DNA from 4 places in the Thiorhodococcus fuscus genome. Region 1 is predicted to be linked to each of the others. Evidence: predicted binding sites of a transcription regulator. Region 1 holds the regulator's gene; each other region holds the start of a gene.
What was found. The regulator sigma-54, encoded in region 1, starts transcription at its own class of promoters, with help from an activator protein. The targets are predictions, from matches to a motif close to TGGCANGNTNCNTGCTT.
Positions count from the first base shown of each region.

Region 2: the regulator sigma-54 is predicted to act here: its motif matches at 2,363-2,379, upstream of nifB (nitrogenase cofactor biosynthesis protein NifB).
Region 3: the regulator sigma-54 is predicted to act here: its motif matches at 3,036-3,052, upstream of ACFSJC_RS11010 (TorF family putative porin).
Region 4: the regulator sigma-54 is predicted to act here: its motif matches at 2,905-2,921, upstream of ACFSJC_RS05055 (SIR2 family protein).

Region 1 is NZ_JBHUHX010000015.1:10,852-15,389, forward strand. Features, by position in the region: gene ACFSJC_RS06625 (KpsF/GutQ family sugar-phosphate isomerase) at 1-68, shown strand, start outside; gene kdsC (3-deoxy-manno-octulosonate-8-phosphatase KdsC) at 137-658, shown strand; gene lptC (LPS export ABC transporter periplasmic protein LptC) at 655-1,281, shown strand; gene lptA (lipopolysaccharide transport periplasmic protein LptA) at 1,278-1,799, shown strand; gene lptB (LPS export ABC transporter ATP-binding protein) at 1,824-2,549, shown strand; gene ACFSJC_RS06650 (RNA polymerase factor sigma-54) at 2,820-4,307, shown strand; gene hpf (ribosome hibernation-promoting factor, HPF/YfiA family) at 4,338-4,538, shown strand, end outside.
Region 2 is NZ_JBHUHX010000009.1:105,610-110,147, reverse strand. Features, by position in the region: gene ACFSJC_RS05020 (ArsC/Spx/MgsR family protein) at 1-312, opposite strand, end outside; gene ACFSJC_RS05015 (4Fe-4S dicluster domain-containing protein) at 513-791, opposite strand; gene nifB (nitrogenase cofactor biosynthesis protein NifB) at 806-2,299, opposite strand; gene ACFSJC_RS05005 (alkaline phosphatase) at 2,724-4,244, shown strand; gene ACFSJC_RS05000 (YibE/F family protein) at 4,362-4,538, shown strand, end outside.
Region 3 is NZ_JBHUHX010000024.1:82,264-86,801, forward strand. Features, by position in the region: gene ACFSJC_RS10995 (ammonium transporter) at 1-284, opposite strand, end outside; gene ACFSJC_RS11000 (ammonium transporter) at 454-1,707, opposite strand; gene ACFSJC_RS11005 (P-II family nitrogen regulator) at 1,789-2,127, opposite strand; gene ACFSJC_RS11010 (TorF family putative porin) at 2,203-2,931, opposite strand; gene ubiK (ubiquinone biosynthesis accessory factor UbiK) at 3,336-3,602, shown strand; gene ACFSJC_RS11020 (YifB family Mg chelatase-like AAA ATPase) at 3,619-4,538, shown strand, end outside.
Region 4 is NZ_JBHUHX010000009.1:113,826-118,363, reverse strand. Features, by position in the region: gene ACFSJC_RS05065 (ABC1 kinase family protein) at 1-490, opposite strand, end outside; gene ACFSJC_RS05060 (DEAD/DEAH box helicase) at 797-2,704, shown strand; gene ACFSJC_RS05055 (SIR2 family protein) at 2,960-3,847, shown strand; gene ACFSJC_RS05050 (bacteriohemerythrin) at 3,953-4,390, shown strand; gene draG (ADP-ribosyl-[dinitrogen reductase] hydrolase) at 4,344-4,538, opposite strand, start outside.

The sequences.
Region 1 (4,538 bases):
TCGACGCCCAGCGCAGACCGATCGGGGCACTCAACATGCACGACCTGCTCCGAGCGGGCGTGGTGTGACGCCGACAGGCGTCGCGCCGGACACCCAGGACACCACAACGATCCACAGCCAACGAGGTCAGCCAGCCATGCAGGACATTCGAGAACGCGCATCCCGGATCCGACTGGTCATTTTCGATGTCGACGGCGTGCTGACGGACGGGAGTCTCTATCTCGGCGACGACGGGCTCGAGTACAAGGCGTTCAATTCGCGCGACGGACACGGCATGGTCATGCTCCAGCAGAGCGGCGTGCGGCTGGCCGTCATCACCGGACGCACCTCCAATGTGGTGCAGATGCGCATGGAGAGTCTCGGCGTCTCCGACGTCTTCCAGGGCTACCGCGAAAAGCTTCCTGCCTACGAGGAACTCAAGCAACGCCTTGAGCTGCCAGACGAAACGATCGCCTATGTCGGCGACGACGTGGTGGACCTGCCCGTGATGCGCCGCGTCGGGCTCGCCGTGGCCGTCGCGGACGCCCAACCGCAGGTCCGCGACCTGGCGCACTGGTGCACTGTCGCGCCCGGCGGACGCGGCGCGGCGCGCGAAGTGTGCGAAATGATCATGGATGCTCAGGGCACCTTCGAGCAGATGATGTCGCGCTATCGATGAGCGCCTATTTCGGCTATTTCGATCGCCCCTTCTGGAGCGGACGGCAACTGATGCTCGCGATCCTGTTCGCGATCGTCGGGGCCATCGCCTGGTGGCAGCTCAAGACACCGGACGGGGATGTCGGCGCGCACCGGACGCGCCCCCGACTGCCGGACTATGTCGTCGATCGATTCTCGGCGGTCGAGACCAACGACAGCGGGCGGCCGATCCGTCATCTGAAGGCGACCGAGCTGCGGCACTACGCCACGGACAATATCTCCGAACTGGACCAGCCGCGCCTGGAGCTGTACCAGACCAAGGGACCACCCTGGAACGCCAAGGCCGACCGAGGCACCATCTACGCGGACGGCGATCAGATCCGCCTGGAGGGCAACGTCGAGCTGGACCGAGCGAGCGACGATGAAAGCCGCCCGGCGCATTTCGAGACCGAACGTCTGGATATCTGGCGCGAGCAAGGATTGGCCGAAACCGATCTCGAAGTACGGGTCGACAGCGATGGCGACGCACTGACCGCGAACGGAATGCGCCTCTGGTATAACGAACCGACCCGCACCACCTTCCATGGACGCGCGCGCATCCGGCTCGCGCCCGAGTCCGATCCCGAGCAGGATCCGCACCCATGACGACCCTCAAAGCCGACCAGACCCGCGCACCCAGGCCCATCGCACACCTATTCCTGGCCGCACTCGCCGTCATGAGCGCCGGACAGGCCTGGGCGCTGAAGGATGACGCCAAACAGCCGATTCTGATCGAGGCCGACGACGTCGAGGTCCGCGAAAGCGACAACACCAGCGTCTATGTCGGCAACGTCCAGGTCGACCAGGGCAGCATGCAGCTCCTGGCCGACCATGTGACCGTCTACCATCGCGAGGACCGCCAACCCAAGTTCATCATCGCGCTGGGCAAGCCGGCACGCTACAAACAGCGTCTCGACGGCGACCAGAGCGAGGTGCACGCATTCGCCAAACGGATCGAATACAACGCCGACAAGGACGAGCTCGTCCTGATCGGCGATGGCGTGCTGATCCAGGGAGAGGACCGACTGACCAGCGAGCGCATCATCTACGATCGCGCCCACGCCCAATTCCGCGCTGGAGGCTCGGGACGGGTCAAGATCACCATCACCCCCGAAAAGCAATAAGGCACCTGCGATGAGGAGGCCCGTTTGACCGCACTGCGCGCCGAACACCTGAAGAAACACTACCGTCGGCGGCAGGTGCTGCAAGACGTCTCGGTCGAGGTCGAACCAGGAGAGGTCGTCGGCCTGCTGGGACCCAACGGTGCCGGCAAGACGACCTGCTTTTACCTGATCGTCGGGCTCATCACGGCCGACCAGGGCCGGATCTCGCTGAACGACCGCGACATCACCCGCATGCCGATGCATGCGCGCGCACGCGCCGGACTCAGCTATCTGGCGCAAGAGCCCTCGGTCTTCCGCAAACTATCGGCACGCGAGAACATCCTGGCCATCCTGGAGACCCGACGCGATCTCAAGCGCGCCGAGCGCGAGGAGCGCTGCGAGCGACTGCTCGAAGAGCTGGGCATCGCGCATGTCGGCGATTCGCTCGCCCTGAGCCTTTCGGGCGGAGAACGGAGACGGCTCGAAATCGCCCGCGCGCTCGCGGTGGATCCGGTCGTCATGCTGCTCGACGAACCCTTTGCGGGCGTCGACCCCATCGCCGTGGGCGACATCAAGGCCATCGTCTCCCATCTGCGGGACCGGCGCATCGGCGTCCTCATCACGGACCACAATGTCCGCGAGACACTCGATATCTGCGATCGAGGCTACATCATCAGTAATGGAAACGTAATCGCCTCGGGCCAGCCGCGCGAGTTGCTCGCCAACCAGCAGGTTCGAGACGTCTATCTCGGCGCCGACTTCTCGATGTGAACGGCGACCTCACGAAGCATCCATGAGCCGACATATAGCCACCAGCCTCACGCCGTCAGCCGCCAGCGCCGGTCCATCATGGACTGGATGGCGTTCTGCACCGCCCGCCCCATATCTGGCGAGTGAAAGACAGAAATGTCTTACAAAACAAAGCCGCAAACCAACCTCCGGCGACTGGCGGCTCTTTTCGCCGAAATGGGCTAGAATGGCAACAGGCACTCTTATTGCTTTAGACCTCAAGCGGTTCACCTCAAGGCGCGTACGCGATCGATGAAGCAATCCATCCAGCTTCGCCTCAGCCAACACCTCACCATGACGCCCCAGTTGCAGCAGGCGATCAAGCTGCTGCAACTCTCGACGCTCGAGCTCCAGAAGGAGATCCAAGAGGCACTCGAAACCAATCTCATGCTCGAAGAGGGCGATGAGAACGAACGTTTCGCGGCCAGTGAGCAGAGCGACGTGCGGCTCGACCAGAGCCAGGTCGAGGCGGAACCCCAGCGCGGCGAGCAGGACTTGGCCGTGGATCGCGAGATCCGCGCCGAGTCGAACGAGATGCCGGACGATCTGCCGGTCGACACCCAGTGGACCGACGTCTTCGACAGCTATCTGCCGCCGACCTCGCACGGCAGCGACGACAGCTCCGATTTCGATCCGTTCGCCCAGCAGAGCCGCCCACAAAGCCTGCAGGATCATCTCGCCTGGCAGCTGAATCTGAGCCGTCTGAACGAGCGCGACTTCATGATCGCTCAGACGGTCATCGACTCGATCGATCAGGCCGGCTATCTGCGCGCGGACGTCGATGAGCTGCTCGCCGCCATCGACAACCCGGATATCAGCGTCGAGGAGGTCGAGACGCTGATCCACCGCGTCCAATCGCTCGACCCGCCAGGCATCGGCGCACGCAGCATCCAGGAATGCCTGATCATCCAGCTGCGTCAGTTGCCCGACCAGGTTCCTGCACGCAACCTGGCCCTTCGGGTCTGCGCTGAGGGTTTCGAGCATTTGCCCAGAAGGGACCTCGGCGCGCTCGCCCGCCTGCTGAAGGAACCGGAGGAGCGCATCGCGGAGGCGGTCGCGCTCATCCGCCAACTCAATCCGAAGCCGGGGACCTTGATCGAAGAGGCGCCGCCGGAGTACGTTGTCCCCGACATCTTCGTCCGTAAAGGGGAGGGTCGCTGGCACGTCGAACTCAATCCGGAGTCGACGCCGAAACTGAGAGTGAACGCGGATTACGCGCGACTGATCAGGCGCTCGGATCAAAGCGCGGACAGCACCACGCTCAAGAGCCATCTGCAGGAGGCACGATGGTTCATCAAGAGCCTGGCCAGCCGCAACGACACGGTTCTGCGCGTGGGATCCAAGATCGTGGAGATGCAACAGGACTTCTTCGAACTCGGCGACGAGGGCATGCGCCCGATGGTTCTGCGCGACATCGCCGAGGCGCTCGAACTGCACGAATCCACCGTATCCCGGGTCACCACCCAGAAGTACATGCATACACCGCGAGGCACATTCGAGTTCAAGTATTTCTTTTCATCGCACGTCAACACCGCTTCTGGCGGCGAGTGTTCATCCACGGCGATCCGCGCCCTGATTCGCAAGCTGATCTCGGGGGAATCCGCCAGAAAGCCCTTGAGCGACAGCAAAATCGCACAGGAACTCGCTGATCAGGGCATCAAGGTCGCACGCCGAACAGTCGCCAAATATCGCGAGGCAATGGGTATCCCACCCTCGAACGAGCGCAAACGCCTAGCATGAGCAGGCTGTTTGAACCTAAGGAGTCAAATGATGCAGATTAACCTGACGGGTCACCACATCGACGTAACCGAAGCGCTGAAGGGTTATGTCGACAGCAAATTCGAACGTCTCGAACGACACTTCGACCACGTCATCAACGCCCACGTCGTCCTCAGCGTTGAAAAGCTCACCCAAAAGGCGGAGGCGACGCTCCATATCAATGGAGGCAAGGTATTTGCCGACTCCGCCCAT
Region 2 (4,538 bases), on a different contig from region 1:
GCAGCTTACCCCGAGGTCGCACTCGATCAGGGGACGGCGGATCAGTAGCGGATCGGCAATCATCAGGGATAGGGCGGTCGCCGCATCGAGCGCACCCGGCTCGACCTCGCCCGCCTTGATGCGGGGCGCGGTCGGATTGAACCAGTCGCGTACCGGACGCTCGCCGAAAAAGGGACGCAGCCGCTCCGCCGTCCAGGACTCGGTCAGCAGATTGCGCACGCTCAGGCGGTGGCCGAGCGACTTCAGCAGTGATTTCTGCTTGGCGTTGGAGATGCATCCCGGCTTCTCGTAGAAGATCACGGACCTGCTCACGTTGCCCTTCTCCTCTTGTCAGTCTGTTCGATGAGCCCTCCACCTGGATGCGGCGCGGCGCTCGTCATGATTCGGATCGCCGAGTTCGGCCGTCCGATGCCGGTCGTCCGTTCGACCTGAATGCGACACAACGCGATTCTGTGTGGCGTTCAACGCAATCCCGCTACGCAATCGATGGTGTTTCGAGTTCGCGCCCTGGATCAGCGGGCGCGGATTTCGGCCTGGGTCGCCGCCAGGCGTTCGGGTGGGATTCCGGTCAAGGAGCCTGGCGGATTTACCGCGCGTCCAGCCGCGTCGAGAATCGCCCCCTCGATCGGACAGATGCTTGCGCATTGAGGCTCGGCGAAATCGCCGTCGCATTCGCTGCACTTCTTGGCGTCGATCAGGAAGTGCGGTTTGGCCGCGACGATAGCCTTGCTCGGACACAGGGGCTCGCAGGCCCAGCAATTGACGCAGCTTTCGATGATTGTCAGTGCCATTGTCGCGTTTCCTCTCAGGCCGACATGCGTTGTTCGGGGGCGGGCGCGCTGTCGAGGCGGCCCGATTCGAGCATCTCGCGATAGACCGTGGCGACGGCCTCTTCGATCGGCTCGATCGCGTGCTCGCCGTTCGGGGTGATGCCTGCGGCCTCCAGCATGCCCCAGGGCTCATAGCCGATCTTGGAACAGAGCACGACCTCGCAGCCCGACAGCGTGCGAATGGTTTTTTGCAGCGTGGTCTCCGCGTCCCCGCAGGTATCGCCGCCGGAGCAGTAGAGATCGACCTTACGGACCCCGATGAAACGCACGTCCGTGCTCGATGCCTCGTAGACGAGGAACTCGCGGGCATGGCCGAAATGCTGATTGACGACACCGCCGCCGGTGGTGGCGACCGCCATCAGCACCGGACGCGTTTCGGTCTTCTTGGGGGCCGGTCGCTTGAGCGAGGCGAGCGAGACGAAGACCTCGCCGCTCTGCTGGCGTTGGGCCGCCCGATTGGCCTCGATCTCGGCATGGACCTGGGCGCGGCGGGTCATGGCTGCGGCGTAGTCGATCTCCATGGTTTCGATCTTGTCGAGGGTGAACTCGTGTCCCCGATCCTCGCCGAGCATGCCGACCGCATCGGCGCGACATTGGCGGCAGTGGCGCATCATGGCCATATCGCCGGCGCAGGCGTCCTGTAGGGTCTGAAGCTCCTCGTTGGTCGGGCCGCGCTGGCCCATGAGGCCGTAGAAGGTGCCGTGCTCGGGCTCGGCGATCAGGGGCATCACGTTGTGCAGGAAGGCGCCCTTCGCCTTGACGACGCGGCTGACCTCCTTGAGATGCGCGTCGTTCACGCCGGGGATGAGCACCGAGTTGACCTTCACCAGCACGCCGCGCTCGACCAGCATCTCCAGACCCTTCTGCTGCTGTGCGATCAGGATCTCGGCGGCCTTCCGGCCCTTGATGCGGCGGTTGTTCCAGAAGATCCAGGGATAGATCTTGGCCCCGACGTCCGGGTCCACGCAGTTGATGGTGATGGTGACGTGTTCGATGTTGTGCTTGCAGATCTCGTCGACCAACTCGGGCAGGGCCAGGCCGTTGGTCGAGACGCAGAGACGGATGTCCGGGGCCTTCTCGGAGAGCTGGCGGAAGGTCTCCAGTGTGCGCTCCGGGTTGGCCAGCGGATCGCCGGGGCCGGCGATGCCGAGCACCGTCATCTGTGGAATGTTGGCCGCGACAGCCAGCACCTTCTTCACTGCCTGGTCCGGGCTCAAGACCTCGGAGACCACGCCGGGGCGGGATTCGTTGGAGCAGTCGTACTTACGGTTGCAGTAGTGGCACTGGATATTGCAGGCCGGCGCCACGGCGACGTGCATCCGCGCATAGTGATGGTGCGCATCCTCGGAGAAACAGGGATGGTTGTTGACCTTTGCGCGGATCGCCTCCGGCAGATGGGCGAGTCGGTCCGTGCTGCTGCCGCAGCCGCTCGATGCGCAACCGCCCTGGCTCTTTACCTTCAACTCCATCACGCTGCCTCCAGAGAATCGGGGGCGCCCGCCCCAGTGGATCGAAGAATCTGATCCAGGTGAAAGCAATTGTCATGCCTGCGTGATGAAATTTATTATGAGATTGATTTTAATAAATTTATTCTGTGCCGTTTTTCCACGTTGTGAGGATTACGACAGGTCTCTGGGCGAGCGCTTGTGAGAATCGGAACAGCTGACGACATCCCTGTCGAACGGGTGGTCGGCGGGCGCTTTCGGTCGGTGAGGCCGTGCCGTCAGTGACGGCGGTTGGGCAACAGCTTCATCCAATTGTCACACTGTCGAAATGGTTATTCGTTAGATTTCCTGCGTCAAACCAAGGGGGACCGCTTGGGATTTCCCCTCGATTTTTTCGCCGCCCCGGTTTTCGGGGCGGTGCCCATCTCTATTTGCAGGAGTTGAGCAAATGACCCCGACACATTCGATTTCCCGGCTATTGGCCGTGGCGGCGCTTTGCTCCGCCAGCTTGGCCGACGCTGCACCATTGGCGAAGTATGTTTTCTTTTTCCTTGGCGACGGCATGGCGAGCGGCCAGATCCAGGCGACCGAGGCCTATCTGACCACCAAGAACGGCGGTTCGGCGACCAAGGCGGTCGATCTGCTCAACCCCGACAATCGCCTGAACATGACCAAGCTGCCCGTCCAGGGCATGCAGACTACCTATGACGCCGGTGCGCTCATGACCGACTCGGCCTCGGCCGGTACCGCCTTCGCGACCGGTATCAAGACCAAGAGTGGTGTCCTCGGCATGGACGAGACCCTGACCACCAGCTACAAGAGCGTCGCCCAGCTCGCCCACGAGCATGGCCGCAATGTCGGTATCCTCACCAGCGTCTCGCTGGATCACGCCACCCCGGCCGCCTACTACGCGAGCGTGACTAGCCGTGGCTACATGAACCAGATCGAGACCCAGCTCGCCGAGTCCGGTTACGACTTCTTCGGTGGCGGCGGCCTTGTCGCCCCGACCGGTGCCGCTCGAAGCGGAGACTCCGAGAACAACATCTGGGATCTGCTGACCGCCAACGGCTACACCGTGGTCAACGATCGCGAGTCCATCCTGGCGCTGAAGGGTCGTGGTGCCCCGGAGAAGGTCGTCGCCATCAACGAGACCCTGGACAACTCCTCCGCCATGCCCTACGCGATCGATCGTCCGGCGACCAATCTCTCGCTGGCCGAAATGACCGAGGTCGCGATCGAAAACCTCTACGCGAAGAACAATCGCGGCTTCTTCATCATGGTCGAGGGCGGCAAGGTCGACTGGGCCTGCCACGCCAACGACGCGGTCGCCGCGATCAATGACGTGCTCGACTTCGACGCGGCCATCGCCAAGGCGCTGGCCTTCTACGCCAAGCACCCGAACGACACCCTGATCGTCGTAACCGGCGACCACGAAACCGGCGGCATGACCATCGGTCACGCGACCACGGGCTATAGCGCCCATTACGACAAGCTCTTCGGTCAGTCGAACAGCTTCGAGTATTTCGCCGCCAATCAATGGGAGGCCCACAAGGCGAAATACGAGAGCGGCTACGACTGGACGGCCGACGACAATCTCTCCTCCAACGCCGAGATGGTCGCCCTGCTGAAGGATGACTTCGGACTCGTCTGGGACGACCTGAACGACTACCAGAAGGAGAAGCTGGAAGACGCCTACGACATGTCCATGATCGGCGAGAACGACAACAGCGGTGCCGAGAACACGCTGTTGTACGGCAGCTACGAGCCGATCGTCGTCACCATTACCCACATCCTGAACGAGGTCGCCAGCATCGGCTGGACGTCCTACTCCCACACTGGCGTTCCGGTACCCGTCTTCGCGCAAGGAGGTCAGGCAGATCTCTTTGCCGGCTTCTACGACAACACGGACATCGCCAAGAATCTGTCCAAGGCAATGGGCTTCCGGGAGACCCTTCCGGTCGTCAAATAAGACCTCCCGCCGTCTCCGTTTCCCGCCATACGGCGCCGTTCTCGCGACGGCGCCGTTCCTGTTTACCGGACCGCCACGGCGTCGCGCGAGAGACGGCGGTTCGGCCATGGAGCCTCGATGAAACCCTTTCGATTTGTTTTGAGCCGAGACTGGCTGTTCGCCCTGGTCATCGCGCTCATCTGCGGTCTGCTCGCCTTGATCGATCTGTCGCCCGTGCCCTCCGCCGAGACGGGTCTGCACGCGCGCGCCCTGGTTACCCAGGTCGACAACAGTCAGGTGCGGGTCAATCTCATC
Region 3 (4,538 bases), on a different contig from region 1:
TCCGCCTCGGCATGATCGCCGCCGAACATGAATCCCAGATCGAGCGAGGGAAGAAACCCGTTCCCCTCCGCCGGATACATGAGCCCGTAGCCGACCAGCATGTACATGACGCTGGCGACCGCGAAGAGCGCCATGTTCTTGGTGAGGATCTCGGCGGTGTTCTTGGCCCGGACCAGCCCCGCTTCGAGCATAGCGAAGCCGGCGGCCATCCACATGACCAAGGCCCCAGTGACCAGGAAATAGAAGGTGTCGAGGGCGTAGGTGAGCTGAACGGTCGCTTCCACGGATGATCTCCTGTCGGTGTCATCGACGCGGCCGTCCAGGAAATGGAGAAGATCGCGAGCAGGCTCGGGAAACCGCGTGCCTCGCCCCTCTCGATGACGGCCACAAAAAAAGTGGCGATCGAGGATACTCGATCGCCACTCGGGTCACACAGCGGACGCGTGCGTTACATCAAAGAATGTAGCCGCGCTCGTCGTGCTGCGAGAGGTCGAGACCCTCGGTCTCCTGCTCCTCGGTCACGCGCAGACCGATGGTGGCCTTGAGGATCAGCAGGATCACAAGGCTGACGCCACCGCCGTAGATCAGGGTTGCCATGACCGACAGGAACTGAACCCAGACCTGACTGCCGATGGTCACGCCATCGGCGAGGCCCGAGCCGCCCAGACTGGCGTCGGCGAAGACACCGGTCAGGATGGCGCCGACGACACCGGCGACACCGTGCACGCCCCAGACGTCGAGCGAGTCGTCATAGCCCAGCCAGTGCTTGACCTTGGTCGAGGCGATGAAGGCGAAGAGCGCGCCGGCGAAGCCGATGACGATCGCACCCATGGGACCGGCGGTGCCGGAGGCCGGGGTGATGGCGACCAGACCGGCGACGGCGCCGGTGGCGATGCCCAGGACCGAAGGCTTACCGTGGCTGATCCACTCGGCGAACATCCAGGTCAGGGCCGCAGCGGCGGTGGCGAGCTGGGTGACCGCCATGGCCATGCCGGCGGTGCCGTCGGCGGCCAGCTCGGAACCCGCGTTGAAGCCGAACCAGCCGACCCACAGCATGGAGGCGCCCATCACGGTCAGACCCAGGTTGTGCGGAGGCATAGCGGTGGTCGGATAACCCTTACGCTTGCCGAGCACTAGCGCGGCCATCAGCGCGGCGATGCCCGCGTTGATGTGAACGACGGTACCACCGGCGAAGTCCAGGGCACCCATCTCGCCGACCCAGCCGCCGCCCCAGACCCAGTGGGCGATGGGGGCGTAGACCAGGGTCACCCAGAGCGCCATGAAGATCAGCATGGCGGAGAACTTCATGCGCTCGGCGAAGGCGCCGACGATGAGGGCGGGCGTGAGGACCGCGAAGGTCATCTGAAAGGTCATGAAGACCGACTCGGGGATGGTCCCGGACATGGCGTCGACCGTGACGCCGGAGAGGAACATCTTCTCCAGACTGCCGACCCAGGCGTTCATGGAACCGCCGTCGGTGAAGGCCATGCTATAGGCGTAGACCGCCCAGAGGATGCTCATCATGCAGGTGATGGCGAAGCACTGCATGAGCACGGACAGCACGTTCTTGGAGCGCACCAGACCGGCGTAGAAGAGCGAAAGACCCGGGATGGTCATGAAGAGCACCAGGGCGGTCGCGGTCAACATCCATGCGGTGTCGCCACTGCTCAGCGCCGGCTCGTCCTGGGCGAAGGCCAACAGTGGCATGAAGGTCAGCAAAACGGCGGACAGCGGCTTTGCGAGGCTCAGGTTGCGATTCGATTTCACCGTTACGTCTCCCAATCCGTATCAGAGCGCATCGGAGCCGGTCTCGCCGGTCCGAATGCGGATGACCTGATTCAGGTCGAACACGAAGATCTTGCCGTCACCGATCTTGCCGGTACGGGCAGCGGTGCTAATGGCCTCGATGACCTTGTCGACCATGGAATCGTCGACAGCGATCTCGACCTTGATCTTCGGAAGGAAATCCACGACATATTCGGCGCCGCGATAGAGTTCGGTATGACCTTTCTGTCGACCGAAACCTTTGACCTCGATGACGGTGATGCCGGAGACGCCGATATCTCCGAGCGCCTCTCGCACGTCGTCGAGCTTGAAGGGTTTGATGACGGCTGCAACCAATTTCATTGCGTGTTAGCTCCTAGTTGGACCAGGATCGAGCATCCCCCTGGCCTGATTTCGAATCGCGCGGGTGCGCCCTGATCAGAATTCCTTGTTCCAGCCAACCCAGAACTTCGGATCCTCGTCGTAGGTGTCACGGCCGATCTGGTCGTAGTTCAGGCTGAAGGTGCCGAAATCGCCAGCGTCACGGCTGATGGAAGCACCCCAGTGGGCGTAGTCGTTGCCACCGTCGTTGTACTTGAAGTCGTAGTAGCCGCCGCGAACGTTGAGGGCAAGCTGATACGGCAGTTCCACATCAGCGCTGATGTGGTAGTAGAGGTCGCCTTCGATATAGTTGGCCTCGTCGTCGCGCACGCCGCTGGCGTCGTCGGCCTGGCCGTAGAAGGTGTACGAGAGACCCGCAGTGATCCACTTGAAGGTGCCGCTGGCACCGACTTCGGCGAAGTCGGAATCGCGAGCGTCCGGATAGGCGTAGTAGATGAGATTGAGCGCATAGCTCAGGTCATCGTTGATGGCGCCGCCGAAGCCGGTGTACAGATCGAGCTCGTAGTTGGTCTCATCGCCGTCGCCGAAATCGACGTTGGACACCCAGGTCCCGGCCGAGAAACCGCTGACATGCGCATAGTCGAGCCCGCCCTGGACCGCCGCCTGATTGTCGGTCTGGGTCTGGCCACGCCAGATGTAGTTGCTGACCACGCCGATGTTTGCGCTGACCGAGTTGGGATCCTCGGCCTGAGCGACCTGGAAAGCGCCGGCGCTCATGGCCAACGCACCGATGACAGCGGTGGCGCGGATACGATTTGCGTTCATGGAGTCTACCTCTATCGATGATCCGGGCAGCGTTCGAGGATGTCGGGAAGGCAAGCCAGAGCCCGGAAAATACCCGGCTGCCCCTGATGTCGTAATGCCGTCGATTGCAGGTAACATGCCAGAAGCATCTTGTTGGTGGAGACGCGACGTTTTCGACCTCCTGTACCAAAGTCACAACAGTCGAACGCACCAAAACAATGCATCGAGGCATAACCAGCCTCAACCGAGCACCAAAAAGAGGCGAATCTCTAGGCGCAGACGCCGCAACCTCGGGTCCCTATAATGGACGCCATCCCCTCGCACAGGGCGACGAGCGCTCAGGCAGTCCCGATCGCACGCGCCCTGGACGGAAATCACTCAGAATCCATTCACGGGCCTTATCGGCCCCCGGAGAGGTCATTCCCATGTTGGATCCAAAACACATCGAGGACCTGGTCCAGCGCCTGTCCTCGGCCATGCCGAAAGGGCTACAGATGTTGCACGAAGATATCAATCGCAACGTCCGCACCTCGGTCGAGTCAGGACTCGCACGACTGGACCTGGTGACGCGCGAGGAATTCGACGTCCAGACCGCCGTGCTGGCCCGGTCGCGCGCCAAGATCTCCAAGCTGGAGGCCCAGGTGGCCGCGCTCGAGCAAACGCTCGCGGCCAACCGGCCGGACAGCCACTGACGGCACGCCGGGCGACTTGGCCCTCTGCGTCCTCCATAGCCGCGCGCGGGTCGGCATCCACGCGCCCCAGGTAACGGTCGAGGTCCACCTCACGCACGGCCTGCCGTCGCTGTCGATGGTCGGCCTGCCCGAGCTGGCGGTGAAGGAGAGCAAGGACCGCGTGCGCGGCGCGCTGCTCAACGGACGGTTCCAGTTTCCCGATGGTCGCGTGACCATCAATCTGGCCCCAGCCGATCTGCCGAAGGAGGGGGGACGGTTCGATCTGCCGATCGCGCTTGGCATCCTCGGCGCATCGGGACAGATCGCCGCGAACGCGCTCGACCGACATGAGTTCGTCGGCGAGTTGGCCCTCTCGGGCGAGCTGCGCCCCATCGCGGGTGTACTCCCGGCCGCCCTCGCGGCACGGGATGCGGGACGCGAACTCGTCCTGCCGCTCGCCAACGCGGCCGAGGCGGCGCTCGTCGACGGACTGACCCTGCGTCCGGCACGCCATCTGCTGGAGGTCTGCGAACATCTCAACAATGGCCAGCTGCTCGCAACCTATCGATCCGAGACCGCACCCAGCGGCGGCCCAGGCTATCCGGATCTCGCCGAGGTGCGCGGACAGGAACAGGCCAAACGCGCCCTGGAGGTCGCAGCGGCAGGACAGCATCACCTACTGATGCTGGGACCGCCGGGATCGGGCAAGTCGATGCTGGCCAACCGATTGCCGGGGCTGTTACCGCCGCTCACCGAGTCCGAGGCGCTGGAAACGGCCGCCATCCGCTCGGTCAGCGACCGCGCGCCGTTCGACCCGGTCGACTGGAATCGGCGACCCTTTCGATCGCCGCACCACACGGCATCCGGCGTCGCTCTGGTCGGTGGAGGCAGCAATCCGCGTCCGGGCGAGATATCGCTTGCGCATCATGGCGTGCTCTTTCTCGACGAGCTGCCCGA
Region 4 (4,538 bases), on a different contig from region 1:
CCGGAAACTGGATCTTGAGCGCCAGATGCCGGCCGTCCTGCGTCTCCGCCCGGTGCACCTGACCGATGGAGGCGGCGGCGATGGGGGTGAACTCGAAGCGTTTGAAGCGGCGGTTCCAATCGTGGCCGTACTCGCCCTCCAGAACCTGTACGAGTTGGCTCATCGGCATGGGCTCGGCGCTGTCGCGCAGTGCGCTCATGATCTCTGCCGTCTCGGCGGTGAAGACGTCGGAGCCGTCCATCGACATGAGCTGACCCATCTTCATCACGGCGCCGCGCATGCGGGCGAGCCGGTCGGTGAAGCGGCGGGTGCGATCGGGCGAGAGCTGGATGCGCGCCGGCTGGTCGCTGTTGCGGCTACGGGCCAGGTCGACGAGCCCCTTGACGCCGATGCCGGCGGCCAGATCGCCGGTCGCGCGACCCAGGTGCCAGAGTCGGCTCAGTCGTTTGCTGGGAACGGCGGTTCCACGGGGGCCGGACGATTCGGACATGGGATGACTTCCTGAGGATGCGAGTGCTGTGCGGCTGCCGAGAGCCACGGGTCTGCTGCCGATAGACCCCTCGGTCAAGCGGCGGTTCCCGTTTCGACCACTCCCCGTGGTTCGGTGTGTCGCCGCCGGGATAGAACGATCGCCTGATCCGGGAGTCTTCGCGACAGGGTGCGAAGTCGTGCTTGTTGCGAGAACCGGGTTGCCAGAGTGCGTTTTTGCGCGGATAATACCCTGTTCTTCTGCATGTCGTCCCAAAGGTTGCATTAGGTCGGCCTCGAGGACGCTCCCTTCCCTTCGAGGCCCACCATGGATACCCCCGACACGAGCATCAGCTTCGGCGAACTCGGTCTTGCGCCCGGCGTTGAACAAGCCGTAAAAGATCTCGGTTACGAATCCCCGACCGCCATTCAGAGTCAGTGCATTCCCCATCTGCTTGCCGGGCGCGATCTGCTCGGTCAGGCCCAGACGGGCACCGGCAAGACGGCGGCCTTCGCGCTGCCCTTGCTCAGCCGGGTCGACCCCTCGCTCAAACAGCCCCAGGTGCTGGTGTTGGCTCCGACCCGCGAGCTGGCGCTCCAGGTCGCCGAGGCCTTCCAGCAATATGCCACTCACCTGCGGGGCTTCAACGTCCTGCCGATCTATGGTGGTCAAGGCTATGGCTTGCAGCTGAGTCATCTCAAGCGCAACCCGCAGGTGATCGTGGGTACGCCGGGTCGTGTCATGGACCACATTCGGCGCGGAACCCTCTCGATGGACGGCATCCGCACACTGGTGCTGGACGAGGCCGACGAGATGCTCAACATGGGTTTCGCCGAGGACATCGATTGGATCTTCGACCAGGCGCCCGCAAAGCGCCAGGTTGCGCTCTTCTCGGCGACCATGCCGCCGGCGATCCGCAAGGTGGCGCAGGAACGGCTCGTCGACCCCGTCGAGGTGCGGATCGCAGCCAACTCCGAGACGGTCGATACCATCGATCAGCATCACTGCATCGTCACCCGCTTTCACAAGCTCGACATCCTGACGCGCATCCTGGAGCTCGAGCCCTTCGACGGCATGCTGATCTTCGTGCGCACCAAGAATGCGACCACGGAGCTTTCGGATAAGCTCAAGGCGCAGGGCTTCGCGGCCGAGCCGCTCAATGGCGACATGAACCAGGAGATGCGCGAGCGCACGGTCGAGCGGCTCAAGCAGGGGCAGCTCGACATCCTGGTCGCGACCGATGTCGCCGCGCGCGGTCTGGACGTGGATCGCATCAGTCACGTGGTCAATTACGACATCCCCACCGATCCGGCGGCCTATGTGCATCGCATCGGTCGCACCGGGCGTGCCGGGCGCTCGGGGCGCGCCATCCTGCTGGTCGAGCCGCGCGAGCGCGGTTTGCTCAAGGCGATCGAGCGTACCATCCGGCGCAGTGTGCCGCCGATGGATCCGCCGTCCGCCGAGGCGCTCAGCGAGTCGCGCATCGATCGCTTCATCGCCGACGTGCGCAAGACGATGAACGAGCAGGACCTCGATTTCTTCTATCGATTGCTCTCCCGTATCGGTCAGGAGCAGGAAATCGAGATGATCGATGTGGCCGCCTCCCTGGCCTATCTCTATCAGCGCGAGCGTCCGCTGGACGTCAAGGAAGATCTGCCTCGGCCCCAGCGTCGAGAGTGGTCGGACGAGCGTCCGCGTCGCGGCGAGGGTCGCAATCAGTCGCGCGAGGGTCGTTCGCCGCGTCCGGAGCGTGGCCCGGGGCGGCGCGACAACGAGAACCTGGTCAGCTACCGCATCGAGGTCGGACATCAGCATGGGGCGACGCCGCGCGAGATCGTCGGCGCCATTGCCAACGAGTCGGGTCTGGAAGGCCGCTTCATCGGTCGCATCAACATCCAGAACGACCATTCGATCGTCGATCTCCCGGACGGGATGCCGCGCGAGGTCTTCAGTCATCTCAAGCGCGTCTTCGTCTGCGGTCAGGCGTTGCGCATCTCGGCCGCTGGAGCCACGAGCGAGGATTCCCCAGCGCGGCGCACCTGGGAGCCCCGTCAGGACGCGGGCGCGTCGCGCTTCAAGGGCGGCCCGGGTCAGGGCAAGCCGAAGACCTTCCGGCAGTCGGGCAATGTCCGTCGTCAAGCCGAGGGCGCTGGGCCGCGTAAATCCTTTGGTAGCAAGGACTCCAAGGGTTTCCGTGGCGATCACGGACCGGGCGGCCGCAAACCGCGCGATTGAGCTTGGCTGACCCGAGGGGTGCGTGCGGTCTGGAAGGCGACGGCTCTGTCGTCTTTGCGACAGTGCGTACCCCTTTGCACGAAATGCGTGGTCTCCCGCGCGATGCGTTTCGATCCAGGCATTGGATCGGCATCGGCGGAAGCCCGCAGCCGATTGAATCGGCACGATAAACGCCCGAACACACCTCGTTCTTCGTTTGATGGCAGATTTCTTGCTGAGCTTCAGTGATTCGTTAAGCTGCTCAGGGGTAAACCGATGGTGTCTGCACGACTTGAATCTCTCGCGAACGAGGTGGCTCGCGGCGAACTGGTTCCCTATCTGGGGGCCGGCGCTCTGACCGGCTCCGTGGATACGTCCACGGGCGAGCCCATTCCGGCCGATAGCGACAGTCTGATTCTGGCCATGAACAACGGTCGACCCATGTCCCCCCGTCTCATGTGGGAGTTCTCGCGCGCGGCCATGGATGTCGAACTCAAGCGTGGGCGTGGTGCCGTCCACCGTTTTCTCGAAGCGACCTATGCGACGCGTTCCTGGACGCGTGCGCCCCTGCACGATTGGTTGCGGTCGATTCGCCCTCGCTATCTGATCGACATCAACCGCGACCTGCAGCTGCAGGATTCCTATTCCGACGTGCCGCACACCCTGGTTAGGGGGATCGCCCGAACCGGCGGCACGGACTATCGGTTCCGAATCCATGCCTACGACGGGACGGTTTACCGCGAGGTGGCGCAGGAAGCGGTTGACCCGAGTCTGCCGATCCTGTTCAAGCCGATGGGCAGTCCGCGCCCGGACTCCACTTACATCGCGTCCGACGCCGACTATGTGGATTACATCACCGAACTGATGGGCGGCTTTGCCATTCCATCCTTCATCAAGGCCTATCGGCCGGGTAAGCGCTATCTCTTCCTCGGGCTGAGCCTCAACCGCGACACCGAGCGGATGGTGATGTCGGATATGATCTATGCGGCCGGCTCACCGGCGGGCTGGGCCTTGATTCCCAATCCTACCGACAAGGAACGCCGTTTCTGTGCGACCAAGGATGTGGAGATCATCGAGGCCGATATCCCGGATTTCCTGGCGGCGGCCGGAACGCTGGACCCGATGGGCGAGCTGATTCCTGTCGCGCATGAGAGCGGCTGCTGATCCGTGTCCGGTGACCGGATGACATAGCGGAGGGACGAATCATCGGCGGGCCGATTCGGACCTCGGACCGATACCCAGGCTCGTCGATTTGGCCAAGGAGGATTCATGGCCCTGATCGAGGATTTCGAGGCACGCTTTCTGTTGGGCATGCCCGCCATGGACCGGAACCACCGTGAGTTCGTCGATCTTCTCAACCGCATGGACGGTGCGTCGAACGCGAGCTTCGCCGATCTCTTCGGTGAGATGGTGCTTCACACCCACGCCCACTTCGCAGCGGAGGAGGCGATGATGCGCGAGACGGCCTTCGGCCCGATCGCCGAGCATCGCGCCGATCATCAACGCGTCCTCGGCGACCTGGAGCGGTTCGCACGGCAGGTGCGGCGCGGGCAGGTCGCCATGGCGCGTGCCTATGTGATCGAGCAGATGCCGGACTGGTTCGCCCAGCACGCACTTACGATGGACAGCGCCCTGGCGGCCCATCTGTGGCGTGATGCGCTCAGGAAGGGGCGGCTTGCTGAGTGCTCGTCCGCTCGCCAGGCTTGAGGCTCAGCCTCAGATTCCCGCCCTGGTGCGGGGATGCCCGCACCAGGGCCAGAGCCTGCGCTCGGCAGGCCTTGGCCGTCTCCTTGTCCAGCGTGTTCATCCAGCGCTTGGGGATTGCCTCGGGACCGTAGAGCGCGCCCGCGATCAT